Linked DNA regions of Synechococcus elongatus PCC 6301. The protein of the gene in region 1 binds, or shares a complex with, the protein of each later gene. Links are inferred from orthologs where the notes say so. Each region holds a gene or a part of one and is shown in the gene's direction. Other genes may lie near its edges.

Evidence for each region.
Region 2: the proteins of nuoH (region 1) and SYC_RS01910 are in contact, whole or in part, in a crystal structure (PDB 6Y11), measured with the Thermus thermophilus proteins. The link is inferred for Synechococcus elongatus PCC 6301 from one-to-one orthologs. Residues at the interface, in WP_096411122.1 of Thermus thermophilus: Arg36, Val44, Arg45, Met46, Gly47, Pro48, Asn49, Arg50, Val51, Leu57, Gln58, Ala61, Asp62, Ile64, Lys65, Ile67, Phe68, Lys69, Glu70, Ile72, Val74, Glu223, Ala224, Glu225, His233, Thr234, Glu235, Tyr236, Ser237, Trp241; in WP_096411117.1 of Thermus thermophilus: Arg16, Glu17, Gly18, Leu24, Leu27, Val28, Trp30, Gly31, Arg32, Asn34, Ser35, Trp37, Thr54, Asp55, Ala56, Asp59, Ala61, Arg62, Phe63, Gly64, Glu66, Val67, Phe68, Arg69, Ala70, Ser71, Arg73, Gln74, Ala75, Asp76.
Region 3: the proteins of nuoH (region 1) and SYC_RS12390 are in contact, whole or in part, in a cryo-EM structure (PDB 6ZJN), measured with the Thermus thermophilus proteins. The link is inferred for Synechococcus elongatus PCC 6301 from one-to-one orthologs. Residues at the interface, in WP_096411122.1 of Thermus thermophilus: Ala224, Glu225, Gln226, Glu227, Ala295, Trp297, Phe298, Arg299; in WP_223903221.1 of Thermus thermophilus: Pro35, Ser36, Asp139, Gly141, Ala142.
Region 4: the proteins of nuoH (region 1) and ndhC are in contact, whole or in part, in a cryo-EM structure (PDB 6KHJ), measured with the Thermosynechococcus vestitus proteins. The link is inferred for Synechococcus elongatus PCC 6301 from one-to-one orthologs. Residues at the interface, in WP_126985484.1 of Thermosynechococcus vestitus: Gln8, Lys26, Trp29, Leu30, Pro33, Met34, Met37, Leu38, Leu83, Ile84, Phe85, Lys86, Glu87, Asp88, Val89, Leu90, Pro91, Ala92, Thr100, Ala104, Val107, Ile108, Phe111, Leu112, Tyr114, Ile115, Ile125, Ser126, Leu128, Phe133; in WP_126986108.1 of Thermosynechococcus vestitus: Gly6, Tyr7, Glu8, Tyr9, Phe10, Gly12, Phe13, Leu14, Ile16, Cys17, Ser18, Pro21, Ala24, Leu25, Ala27, Ser28, Leu31, Arg32, Pro33, Ser35, Arg40, Leu41, Thr42, Thr43, Tyr44, Glu45, Ile51, Gly53, Ala54, Trp55.

The regions. Positions count from the first base shown.
Region 1 is NC_006576.1:241,500-244,487, reverse strand. Bases 180-2,963 are described here. They hold nuoH (NADH-quinone oxidoreductase subunit NuoH), read left to right. Parts: upstream 180-904; coding sequence 905-2,023; downstream 2,024-2,963. Other genes in these bases: SYC_RS01085 (NADH-quinone oxidoreductase subunit J), read left to right, coding at 2,678-2,963; ndhI (NAD(P)H-quinone oxidoreductase subunit I), read left to right, coding at 2,066-2,674; gmd (GDP-mannose 4,6-dehydratase), read left to right, coding at 180-690. Also shown: more of gmd, read left to right, coding at 1-179; more of SYC_RS01085, read left to right, coding at 2,964-2,988. UniProt on the Escherichia coli protein: NDH-1 shuttles electrons from NADH, via FMN and iron-sulfur (Fe-S) centers, to quinones in the respiratory chain. The immediate electron acceptor for the enzyme in this species is believed to be ubiquinone.
Region 2 is NC_006576.1:406,654-409,750, reverse strand. What follows is about bases 1-2,893. They hold SYC_RS01910 (NADH dehydrogenase subunit K), read left to right. Parts: upstream 1-1,039; coding sequence 1,040-1,747; downstream 1,748-2,893. Other genes in these bases: SYC_RS01900 (hypothetical protein), read left to right, coding at 2,425-2,893; SYC_RS01905 (NAD(P)H-quinone oxidoreductase subunit J), read left to right, coding at 1,740-2,258; ndhC (photosynthetic/respiratory NAD(P)H-quinone oxidoreductase subunit C), read left to right, coding at 687-1,049; SYC_RS01920 (rubredoxin), read right to left, coding at 58-474; SYC_RS01925 (photosynthesis system II assembly factor Ycf48), read right to left, coding at 1-25. Also shown: more of SYC_RS01900, read left to right, coding at 2,894-3,097. UniProt on the Escherichia coli protein: NDH-1 shuttles electrons from NADH, via FMN and iron-sulfur (Fe-S) centers, to quinones in the respiratory chain. The immediate electron acceptor for the enzyme in this species is ubiquinone.
Region 3 is NC_006576.1:2,500,812-2,503,903, reverse strand. Bases 150-3,037 are described here. They hold SYC_RS12390 (NAD(P)H-quinone oxidoreductase subunit H), read left to right. Parts: upstream 150-945; coding sequence 946-2,130; downstream 2,131-3,037. Other genes in these bases: SYC_RS12380 (HPP family protein), read right to left, coding at 2,702-3,037; SYC_RS12385 (acyl-CoA thioesterase), read left to right, coding at 2,277-2,687; SYC_RS12395 (type I glyceraldehyde-3-phosphate dehydrogenase), read left to right, coding at 150-687. In the rest of the region: more of SYC_RS12395, read left to right, coding at 1-149; more of SYC_RS12380, read right to left, coding at 3,038-3,092.
Region 4 is NC_006576.1:407,384-410,357, reverse strand. Bases 205-2,974 are described here. They hold ndhC (photosynthetic/respiratory NAD(P)H-quinone oxidoreductase subunit C), read left to right. Parts: upstream 205-1,293; coding sequence 1,294-1,656; downstream 1,657-2,974. Other genes in these bases: SYC_RS01905 (NAD(P)H-quinone oxidoreductase subunit J), read left to right, coding at 2,347-2,865; SYC_RS01910 (NADH dehydrogenase subunit K), read left to right, coding at 1,647-2,354; SYC_RS01920 (rubredoxin), read right to left, coding at 665-1,081; SYC_RS01925 (photosynthesis system II assembly factor Ycf48), read right to left, coding at 205-632. Also shown: more of SYC_RS01925, read right to left, coding at 1-204. UniProt on the Escherichia coli protein: NDH-1 shuttles electrons from NADH, via FMN and iron-sulfur (Fe-S) centers, to quinones in the respiratory chain. The immediate electron acceptor for the enzyme in this species is believed to be ubiquinone.

The DNA.
Region 1 (2,988 bases):
TCTGAGCTGTACGGCCTCGTCCAAGAAATTCCCCAAACTGAGACGACCCCTTTCTACCCGCGCAGCCCCTACGCTGTTGCTAAGCTCTACGCCTATTGGATCACAGTTAATTACCGCGAAGCTTACGGCATCTATGCCTGCAATGGCATTCTCTTCAACCATGAGTCACCGCTGAGGGGTGAAACCTTTGTCACCCGCAAAATTACCCGTGCTCTTGCTCGGATCAAGCTGGGGCTGCAGGACTGCCTCTACCTCGGCAACTTGGATGCCAAACGGGACTGGGGTCACGCCCGCGACTATGTCGAGATGCAGTGGCTGATGCTGCAACAGGAGCAACCGGATGACTACGTAATTGCCACCGGCGTACAGTTCTCCGTGCGTCAGTTTGTGGAAATTGCGGCGGCGGAAGTGGGTCTGACAATTGCGTGGTCGGGCAGTGGTGTGGAGGAAAAGGGCATCAACCCAGCCACGGGACAAGCGATCGTGGCGATTGATCCCCGTTACTTCCGTCCGACTGAAGTAGAAACATTGCTGGGCGATCCCTCGAAGGCGAAGCGGCAGCTGGGCTGGGAGCCGCGCATCAGTTTTGAACAGTTGGTGAGCGAGATGATGCGCGAAGATTTGCATCTGGCGGAGCGCGATGCTCTGATCAAACAAGCGGGGTACAAGGCCTTCGACTACTTCGAGTGAGGTCTGATCGCACCGTCCCAGCTTGAATGAACAGTTTTTTGAATCTTCTGGATAGCAACTTCCAATCTTGGAATTAAGCAAAAGTGCTCAGTTTTGCAGGGAGGGCGATCGGCCTACCGATATACTGAGCAACAGTCATAAAAGCCTGTTTTTCCCTGCAAAAGCGGCGATTGACAGCAACTCGTGACCCATGATCGGCAGCAGTGGAGTAGCCATGGACAGAGGGATCGACCTCCAAGGCACATTCATTCAATCGCTTGAGTCTTTAGGGCTCTCGCCAGGCCTCTCGAAGGTTCTCTGGATGCCCTTGCCGATGCTGCTGATGATCATCGCGGCAACGGTAGGGGTCCTCGTGACCGTGTGGCTGGAGCGTAAAATTTCAGCGGCGGTGCAGCAACGGATTGGCCCTGAGTATGCAGGCCCGCTGGGGGTTCTGCAATCAGCTGCCGACGGTCTGAAATTAATTCTGAAAGAAGACATCATCCCCGCTAAGGCGGATGCCTTCTTGTTCACGATCGGCCCAGCGCTGGTCGTCATCCCTGTCTTCTTGTCCTATCTGATCGTTCCCTTTGGGCAAGAACTGATTATTACCAATGTTGGTGCTGGCGTTTTCCTTTGGATTGCCCTCTCCAGCATCCAGCCGATTGGCCTGTTGATGTCGGGCTACGCCTCGAACAACAAGTATTCGCTCCTCGGTGGCTTGCGGGCTGCGGCGCAGTCAATTAGCTACGAGATTCCCCTAGCACTGGCGGTGCTGGCAGTGGTGATGATGTCCAACTCGCTGAGCACGATCGACATCGTTGACCAGCAGTCGGGCTACGGCATTTTGGGGTGGAACATCTGGCGACAGCCGGTGGGGTTCATCATCTTCTGGATTGCAGCGCTGGCCGAATGTGAGCGGTTGCCCTTTGACTTGCCGGAAGCAGAAGAAGAGTTGGTCGCGGGCTATCAAACCGAATATGCCGGCATGAAGTTCGCTCTCTTCTATGTTGGTTCCTACGTCAACCTGATTCTCTCTGCCCTGCTCGTTTCCATCCTCTACTTGGGTGGCTGGGAGTTCCCGATTCCCCTCGATCGCGTTGCTGACTGGATCGGTGTTGACCCTGCCAACCCGATTCTGCAGATCACAACGGCAGCGCTGGGGATCACGATGACGGTCCTCAAGGCTTATCTGCTGGTGTTCACGGCGATTCTGCTGCGCTGGACGGTGCCCCGGGTGCGGATTGACCAACTGCTGGACTTGGGCTGGAAGTTCCTATTGCCGATCTCATTGGTCAACTTGCTGGTGACGGCGGCGCTGAAACTGACCTTCCCCGTGGCCTTTGGGGGCTAGTCCGTCTCGGTCTTTTCTTGAGAGTTCTGAAGGAACACGATCATGCTGAAATTTCTGAAGCAAGTCGGAGACTACGCCAAGGAAAGTCTCCAAGCTGCTAAAGCGATCGGCCAAGGTTTGGGGGTTACCTTTGACCACATGCAGCGGCGTCCAGTCACGGTGCAGTATCCCTACGAAAAGCTGATTCCGTCGGAGCGCTACCGCGGCCGCATTCACTACGAATTCGACAAGTGCATCGCCTGCGAAGTCTGCGTTCGAGTCTGCCCGATCAACCTGCCGGTAGTGGACTGGGTCTACAACAAAGAGACCAAGAAGAAAGACCTCAAGAACTACAGCATCGACTTTGGGGCTTGTATTTTCTGCGGCAACTGCGTCGAGTACTGCCCGACCAACTGCCTGTCGATGACGGAAGAATATGAGCTGGCAACCTACGATCGCCACGAGCTGAACTACGACAATGTTGCCCTCGGTCGTCTGCCCTACAAAGTGACCGATGATCCAATGGTGACGCCCTTCCGAGAGTTCGCTTACTTGCCCAAAGGCGAGTATGACCCCCACGTGGTGCCGAGCGATCGCCCCCGGGCGGGCCAGCGTCCCGAAGAACTCGTCGATCAGTACAAGCAGGCTGCTGCCGCTAACGAGGAGAACTAGACCGTGACTCTTGCCGAAGGCGTTCAACTAGTTACATTCATCATCCTGACGGCTGGGGTGGTTTTGGCAGCCCTAGGTGTTGTACTCAGCAGCAACATTGTCTACTCGGCCTTTTTGCTGGGAGGCGCATTCATCAGCATCGCTGGTCTCTACCTGCTGCTGAATGCCAGCTTTGTGGCCTTTGCCCAAGTGCTGATTTATGTTGGCGCTGTCAACGTCTTAATCCTGTTTGCGATCATGTTGGTCAACAAACGGGAAGACTTCCGACCACTCAAGTTTAATTGGCTGCGCAAAGGGCTGACGGTTCTGGTTTG
Region 2 (3,097 bases), 170 kb from region 1 along the record:
GCGATCGAGACAGGAGCGATGACATGGTGCGAAGACTCGAAGAGATGAATTGATGGTTTAGTTCAGGCCGTACAGGCTGAGGAAGAAGAGGACAGCAAGGCCAAGCGCGCCGAAGATCAGCAGGTTTTTTTGGCCTGGGGTCAGGGTATTCACGCCGAGGCCGTAGCCCAAGTTCTCGCTGAAACCAGAGGGGATTCCCTTGGGACCAATGTTGCGAAACTGACTCCGAGGACTGCCGCAAATTGGGCAGCGCCAGTTAGAGGGCACTTCTTCAAACACAGTCCCTGCGGCGATTTGGCGGCGTGGGTCTCCCTCATTGGGTTCGTAGATGTAGCCACAGGATCGACACTCGTGACGATCGAGGAACACGAGTGGCTTCGTCTCCGACGTTTCGGCAGCTGCCTCGGGGGTGCCCTCTTCTACCGGCTCAGGCTCGGTGTTGGCCAGCGGGGTAGAAGCTTCAGGTGTATCCATAGGATCTTGGCAAGCGATCGCGCAGAACTAAAGGCGATCATAAGCCAATCGCCGGAAGCCCCTTCGCTGAAACCGAGGTAGAACATAAGCGATCGCAATCCTTCTGACTGCGAGTCAAGGGACAGCGATCGCTACAGTAGATTAGGCATTTCTGCCGAGCCGTTCATGCGGCGATGGCAAAATGGAATAGCGACTGCAGCCTGGAGTTTGGCGTGTTTGTCCTCAATGGCTACGAATATCTACTTGGCTTTCTGCTCATCAGCTCACTGGTCCCCATCCTTTCGCTGACCGCCTCGCGCTTGCTGCGACCTGGTCGTCGAGGACCGGAGCGGCGGACGACCTACGAATCGGGGATGGAACCGATCGGGGGAGCTTGGATCCAATTCAACGTGCGCTACTACATGTTTGCGCTCGTATTCGTGATCTTTGATGTAGAAACCGTCTTCCTCTATCCCTGGGCCGTCGCCTTTAATCGGCTGGGGTTACTGGCTTTTGTCGAGGCGTTGATCTTCATCACGATCCTCGTTGTTGGTCTAGCCTATGCATGGCGCAAAGGAGCATTGGAATGGTCCTGACGAACCCCGCCGAGATTCGCAATCCGGCAGCCCCTCCCGAAATCACCCAAGGTCTATCAGAGAACGTCATTCTGACCACCTTAGATGACCTTTATAACTGGGCACGGTTGTCCAGCCTCTGGCCGCTAATGTACGGCACGGCCTGCTGCTTTATTGAATTTGCAGCGTTGATTGGCTCCCGTTTCGACTTTGACCGCTTTGGCTTGGTGCCTCGTTGTAGCCCTCGGCAGGCAGATTTGTTGATCACAGCCGGTACGGTGACCATGAAAATGGCCCCAGCTCTAGTGCGGCTCTATGAGCAAATGCCTGAGCCCAAATATGTGATCGCCATGGGCGCCTGCACGATCACCGGTGGGATGTTCAGCGCTGACTCCACCACCACGGTGCGCGGTGTCGATAAACTGCTGCCTGTGGATGTCTACATTCCCGGTTGCCCGCCCCGTCCCGAAGCGATCATTGATGCGATCGTAAAGCTGCGTAAAAAGGTTGCGAACGACTCGATTCAAGAGCGGGGCAAACTGCTGCAAACCAACCGTTACTACAGCACGACCCACCAGATGAAGCCCACGGCTCCGCTGCTGACGGGTGAATATCTGCGTTCTGCGGCTCGTCAAGCCGGTCCCTTGCCCGCTGCTGCCGGTGCTGCCGTCGCTCCGCAACTGCCGGTGACTGAGAAGGAGGGTCGCGATCGTGCCTGAAGAGTTGACGCCAACGCCCGAAACGGCCGTGGTTGAAGCCGGGCCGGTCTCTCGCTGGTTGAGTGAGAACGGCTTCGAAAATACTGCCCTAGAGCGCGACCACCTCGGGGTTGAGATCGTTCAAGTCGACCGCGAAGTGTTGCTGCCGATCGCTGCTGCCCTGTTTGCCTACGGGTTTAACTACCTGCAGTGCCAAGGCGGCTACGATTTAGGGCCAGGGCAGGATCTGGTGAGCTTCTATCACCTGACCAAAGTCAGCGATGACGCCAGCCAACCGCAGGAAGTGCGGGTCAAGGTCTTCTTGCCGCGTCACGATCCGAAAGTACCGCCGGTCTTCTGGATTTGGAAAGGTGCCGATTGGCAAGAGCGTGAAACCTTCGATATGTACGGCATCCAATTTGAGGGACACCCCAACCTCAAGCGGATTCTGATGCCGGAAGATTGGGTGGGTTGGCCGCTGCGCAAGGACTATATCTCACCCGATTTTTACGAGCTGCAAGACGCCTACTAAATCGCGTTCCTGAACTCGTCGATTGCCCGTTCCTACAGCCTCTGACTGCGACCTAAGCGATCGCACTTTGGTGGTGGGGGCGGGCACAACTTTTGGAAACTTGCGGCGGGCGGTAGGGGCATCGGTAGAATAGGGCCTGAAGCGCTGGCGATGCTTGGTGACTGCTGTGCCTGTTCGCTCCCGACCTCTTCCGCATTCTGTTCGTCGGCTGCCTTTATCGTGGGGCGATCGCCGGTTTCCGGTTCCGAAAACAGCACTCTACGGTGGTGGCCTACTGTTGCTCTTCCTCTGGGACTGGCAACTGTCGTTATCGTTAACCCTCGGTGCTGGGGCGACCCTATGGCTCTATCGTCTGCAGCGCTTGGATTGGTCGCGCCGTCAGCAGCAAGTGCAGCGTTGGTTGCGCGGTCGCGATCGCCGTTGGCTTTTAGCAGCCGGTGGCGGCGGCCTCGTCAGCTTGGCCCTCTACACCAGCAGCAGTATCTGGACCGAGGAAGGACGACCTTGGCTGGCCTTTAGCAACTTTGCGGAAACCATGGGGTTGCTTGCTTTAGCAGCCCTCCTAGTCAGCTTTGTCAGTCAGCAACAGCAGCGCGATCGCGAAGGGATTTTTGATCAAGCGCTGGCGACTTTGACCGCAGCGGATCCTCTGCAACGCCTTTTGGCCGTGCGATCGCTGCAACGCCTGCAAAACCAGCAGTTATTGGAACCTGGAGAACAACGACTCTTGCAGGATGCCCTGCTGCTGCTACTGCGCCAAGAAACGGAAGACAGTGTGCGGGAGCTAGCCTTGGGCCTTCTAGACCGCCGGAGCGATCGCGCTTTGATGGCTGCTGCAA
Region 3 (3,092 bases), 2.3 Mb from region 1 along the record:
ATCCAAGCCGGGGCCAAGAAAGTTCCGATCACGGCTCCTGGTAAAGGCGAAGGTGTCGGCACCTACGTCATCGGTGTCAACGATTCGGAATACCGCCACGAAGACTTCGCAGTCATCAGCAATGCAAGCTGCACCACCAACTGCTTAGCACCGGTCGCCAAAGTTCTGCATGACAACTTTGGCATCATCAAAGGCACGATGACCACCACCCACAGCTACACGCTGGACCAGCGCATCTTGGACGCCAGCCACCGTGATCTACGTCGGGCTCGGGCTGCAGCCGTTAACATCGTTCCCACCACGACCGGCGCTGCTAAAGCCGTTGCTTTGGTGATCCCCGAGCTGAAAGGCAAACTAAACGGGATTGCGCTGCGCGTTCCTACGCCAAACGTGTCTGTCGTTGACTTGGTGGTTCAAGTCGAGAAACCGACGATCACTGAGCAGGTCAATGAAGTCCTGCAAAAAGCTTCTCAAACGACGATGAAGGGCATCATCAAGTACTCGGATCTGCCCTTGGTCTCTTCCGACTTCCGGGGTACTGACGAGTCTTCGATCGTTGACTCCAGCCTGACCTTGGTAATGGATGGCGATCTCGTCAAAGTAATTGCTTGGTACGACAACGAGTGGGGCTACAGCCAACGAGTTGTCGACTTGGCTGAACTGGCCGCTCGCAAATGGGCCGCTTAGGACTTTGTTCAAACCCTCTTAATTTCTAGTCAAGATAGCCTCCCATAACGGGAGGCTTTTTTGTGGCCAAGAGAGAACACCCCAGGAGCCAAGATTCGATCAATCCATCAGGCCCCGATTAGGGTGAAATGACGGATTTTCAATCCCTAGGTTCAGGAATCCAAATGCTATTAGGGCTGAATTTCAGTTGGCTGAAAGCAGAGCCAATCAGCTCGCCACCTATAATTCAGAGAAGTGACGATTAGGAGCGATCGCCGCATGGCTTTGCTGGAGACCCGCACCGAGCCAATGGTGCTCAACATGGGCCCGCATCACCCGTCAATGCACGGGGTTTTACGCTTGATTGTCACGCTGGATGGCGAAAACGTCATCGACTGTGAGCCAGTCATTGGCTATCTCCATCGCGGCATGGAGAAAATTGCTGAGAACCGCTCCAATGTGATGTTCGTGCCCTACGTCAGCCGCTGGGACTATGCGGCGGGCATGTTCAACGAAGCCATCACGGTCAATGCCCCCGAAAAGCTCGCCAATATTCCCGTTCCTAAGCGGGCGAGCTACATCCGGGTGATCATGCTGGAGCTAAACCGGATTGCCAACCACTTGCTCTGGTTAGGCCCCTTCTTGGCGGACGTCGGCGCTCAAACGCCGTTCTTCTATATCTTCCGCGAGCGGGAACTAATCTACGATCTCTGGGAAGCTGCCACAGGTCAGCGCTTAATCAACAACAACTACTTCCGCATTGGTGGGGTTGCTGCTGACCTACCCTACGGTTGGCTCGAAAAGTGCATCGATTTCTGCGATTACTTCCAAGCCAAGGTGGATGAGTACGAACGGCTGATTACCGATAACCCAATCTTCCGTCGGCGGGTTGAAGGTATTGGCGTGATTAGCCGGGAAGAAGCGCTGAACTGGAGTCTGTCCGGCCCAATGCTGCGCGGCTCCGGCGTCAAGTGGGATCTACGCCGTGTCGATCATTACGAGTGCTACGACGACTTTGATTGGGACGTGATCACCGCGGAGGAGGGTGATTGCTTTGCCCGCTACCGGGTGCGCGTTCAAGAGATGCGCGAGTCGCTGAAGATCATCCGTCAGGCTTGCGCTGGAATTCCCGGCGGCCCCTACGAGAATCTCGAAGCGCGGCGAATGGCCGAGGGCAAGAAGTCGGAATGGTACGGCCCTGACTACCAGTACGTCAGCAAAAAAGTCGCGCCGACCTTCAAGATTCCAGCAGGCGAGCACTATGTGCGTCTGGAAAGTGGCAAAGGGGAACTGGGCGTCTTTATCCAAGGGGCGGATGACATCTGCCCGTGGCGCTTCAAAATCCGCGCCCCTGACTTCAACAATCTGCAGATCTTGCCGCAGTTGCTGCAAGGCGTGAAAGTCGCTGACATTATGGCGATTCTCGGCAGTATCGACGTGATTATGGGTTCCGTCGATCGCTAACAACGGCTTGGCTGCGATTCTTCGCTGTCTGACAAGGGTAGCGACAGAGCGGGTTAGGACAAGGGGCTTAAGCCTCTTGTTTCTTCCCTTGAGCCTGTCGCGACTAAAACAATGGCTGCTATCACTAACTGGCAGAGGCTAGAGCCGTGGCAGACTATCAGTTTCAACGCGTGATTCGCTTTGGAGATACGGATGCTGCAGGCGTGGTCTACTTTGCCCAACTGCTGTCGATTTGCCACGAAGCCTACGAAGCCGCGATCGCAGCACTAGGGATTGAGCTTCGTAGCTTCTTTAGCGATCGCGGATCGGTCATCCTCCCAATTGTGCACGCCGAAATCGACTACCAACGTCCGACCTACTGTGGCGATCGCCTAGAGATTGAGTTACAGGCTACCGCTTTGGGTCGCGATCGCTTTCGGGTTGATTATCGTCTCAGCCACAACCATCAGCCAGTGGCCACAGCCCAAACCATTCACCTTTGCCTAGAAAGCCAAACAAGACAGCGATCGCCCTTGCCCGAACGACTTCAGGACTGGTTGCAGATCACTGCCGATTAAAGAACGTCGATTAGCTAGAGCCAGTGCACAGGATAGCGGCGATGATGGCGATCGGGTGCCCAGCGACTATAGAGCGCCGTAATCACGCACAGGAGAATCGATCCGCTCAAAACAGGCAGCAGGATGTAAGCCCACTTCGCTTTGACAATCACTCCGAGGAGAGCAACTGCACCCGCCGGAGGATGGACACAGCGCAACAATTGGGTGAGAGCGATCGTGACACCGACAGCAAAGCCCATGCTCCAAGGGTTAGCACCCAAGAGCAACACACACAGAACAGCAATTAGAGCACCGAGCCCATTGCCCAAAATGACATTGCGCGGCTGCGCCAAAGGACTATTGGGTAAGCCGAACAGCAACACCGAGGTCGCACCCATGGGAGCTGCTACCAAAGGGTAGCCACTC
Region 4 (2,974 bases), 170 kb from region 1 along the record:
CAGGTAGTATCCCCGGGTTTCCAAGTCGAGTAGAAATTACCCCGCGCCGAGACTGCCAGATAGCGACCATCACGACTGCGGCTGACCGAGCGGGCCACGCCAGCAGCATCGGGTACTTGGGCTTGCCAGCTCTTACCGCCATCGCGGCTGCGATAGATGGCTGCCACATCCGTTGCCATTTCTGCTTCGCCTTTGCCGAGAGCGGTAACCAGCAGGGGCGAACCCGGCAGTTTTTCGCTGAGGGGAATCCGCAACCAGTTTTTGCCGCCATCGGTCGTGTGCAGCATCAGGGAGGGCTGACCGACGACCCAGCCTTCATCGCCCTTGAAGCTGATCGAGTTGAGCCGATAGGTCTCGTCCAAGTCGAGGGCCCGTTCGCTCCAGCTTTGTTCACCATCCAGAGTCTCGTAGAGGGCGAGATCGGTGCCCACCAGCCAGCCGTGCTGTTTGTTGCTGGTAAAGGCGATATCCAGGATGGTTTTCTCGGTGCCAAGATCAATCACTTGCCAAGGACTGGTTGATGGAGCCACCTCAGTGGCCGCCCAAGCGGGCGCCGGTAGCCAAAACAACAAGGGCAGCAGCAAGAAACCAAGCGGCCAGCCGACACGCGATCGAGACAGGAGCGATGACATGGTGCGAAGACTCGAAGAGATGAATTGATGGTTTAGTTCAGGCCGTACAGGCTGAGGAAGAAGAGGACAGCAAGGCCAAGCGCGCCGAAGATCAGCAGGTTTTTTTGGCCTGGGGTCAGGGTATTCACGCCGAGGCCGTAGCCCAAGTTCTCGCTGAAACCAGAGGGGATTCCCTTGGGACCAATGTTGCGAAACTGACTCCGAGGACTGCCGCAAATTGGGCAGCGCCAGTTAGAGGGCACTTCTTCAAACACAGTCCCTGCGGCGATTTGGCGGCGTGGGTCTCCCTCATTGGGTTCGTAGATGTAGCCACAGGATCGACACTCGTGACGATCGAGGAACACGAGTGGCTTCGTCTCCGACGTTTCGGCAGCTGCCTCGGGGGTGCCCTCTTCTACCGGCTCAGGCTCGGTGTTGGCCAGCGGGGTAGAAGCTTCAGGTGTATCCATAGGATCTTGGCAAGCGATCGCGCAGAACTAAAGGCGATCATAAGCCAATCGCCGGAAGCCCCTTCGCTGAAACCGAGGTAGAACATAAGCGATCGCAATCCTTCTGACTGCGAGTCAAGGGACAGCGATCGCTACAGTAGATTAGGCATTTCTGCCGAGCCGTTCATGCGGCGATGGCAAAATGGAATAGCGACTGCAGCCTGGAGTTTGGCGTGTTTGTCCTCAATGGCTACGAATATCTACTTGGCTTTCTGCTCATCAGCTCACTGGTCCCCATCCTTTCGCTGACCGCCTCGCGCTTGCTGCGACCTGGTCGTCGAGGACCGGAGCGGCGGACGACCTACGAATCGGGGATGGAACCGATCGGGGGAGCTTGGATCCAATTCAACGTGCGCTACTACATGTTTGCGCTCGTATTCGTGATCTTTGATGTAGAAACCGTCTTCCTCTATCCCTGGGCCGTCGCCTTTAATCGGCTGGGGTTACTGGCTTTTGTCGAGGCGTTGATCTTCATCACGATCCTCGTTGTTGGTCTAGCCTATGCATGGCGCAAAGGAGCATTGGAATGGTCCTGACGAACCCCGCCGAGATTCGCAATCCGGCAGCCCCTCCCGAAATCACCCAAGGTCTATCAGAGAACGTCATTCTGACCACCTTAGATGACCTTTATAACTGGGCACGGTTGTCCAGCCTCTGGCCGCTAATGTACGGCACGGCCTGCTGCTTTATTGAATTTGCAGCGTTGATTGGCTCCCGTTTCGACTTTGACCGCTTTGGCTTGGTGCCTCGTTGTAGCCCTCGGCAGGCAGATTTGTTGATCACAGCCGGTACGGTGACCATGAAAATGGCCCCAGCTCTAGTGCGGCTCTATGAGCAAATGCCTGAGCCCAAATATGTGATCGCCATGGGCGCCTGCACGATCACCGGTGGGATGTTCAGCGCTGACTCCACCACCACGGTGCGCGGTGTCGATAAACTGCTGCCTGTGGATGTCTACATTCCCGGTTGCCCGCCCCGTCCCGAAGCGATCATTGATGCGATCGTAAAGCTGCGTAAAAAGGTTGCGAACGACTCGATTCAAGAGCGGGGCAAACTGCTGCAAACCAACCGTTACTACAGCACGACCCACCAGATGAAGCCCACGGCTCCGCTGCTGACGGGTGAATATCTGCGTTCTGCGGCTCGTCAAGCCGGTCCCTTGCCCGCTGCTGCCGGTGCTGCCGTCGCTCCGCAACTGCCGGTGACTGAGAAGGAGGGTCGCGATCGTGCCTGAAGAGTTGACGCCAACGCCCGAAACGGCCGTGGTTGAAGCCGGGCCGGTCTCTCGCTGGTTGAGTGAGAACGGCTTCGAAAATACTGCCCTAGAGCGCGACCACCTCGGGGTTGAGATCGTTCAAGTCGACCGCGAAGTGTTGCTGCCGATCGCTGCTGCCCTGTTTGCCTACGGGTTTAACTACCTGCAGTGCCAAGGCGGCTACGATTTAGGGCCAGGGCAGGATCTGGTGAGCTTCTATCACCTGACCAAAGTCAGCGATGACGCCAGCCAACCGCAGGAAGTGCGGGTCAAGGTCTTCTTGCCGCGTCACGATCCGAAAGTACCGCCGGTCTTCTGGATTTGGAAAGGTGCCGATTGGCAAGAGCGTGAAACCTTCGATATGTACGGCATCCAATTTGAGGGACACCCCAACCTCAAGCGGATTCTGATGCCGGAAGATTGGGTGGGTTGGCCGCTGCGCAAGGACTATATCTCACCCGATTTTTACGAGCTGCAAGACGCCTACTAAATCGCGTTCCTGAACTCGTCGATTGCCCGTTCCTACAGCCTCTGACTGCGACCTAAGCGATCGCACTTTGGTGGTGGGGGCGGGCACAACTTTTGGAAACTTGCGGCGG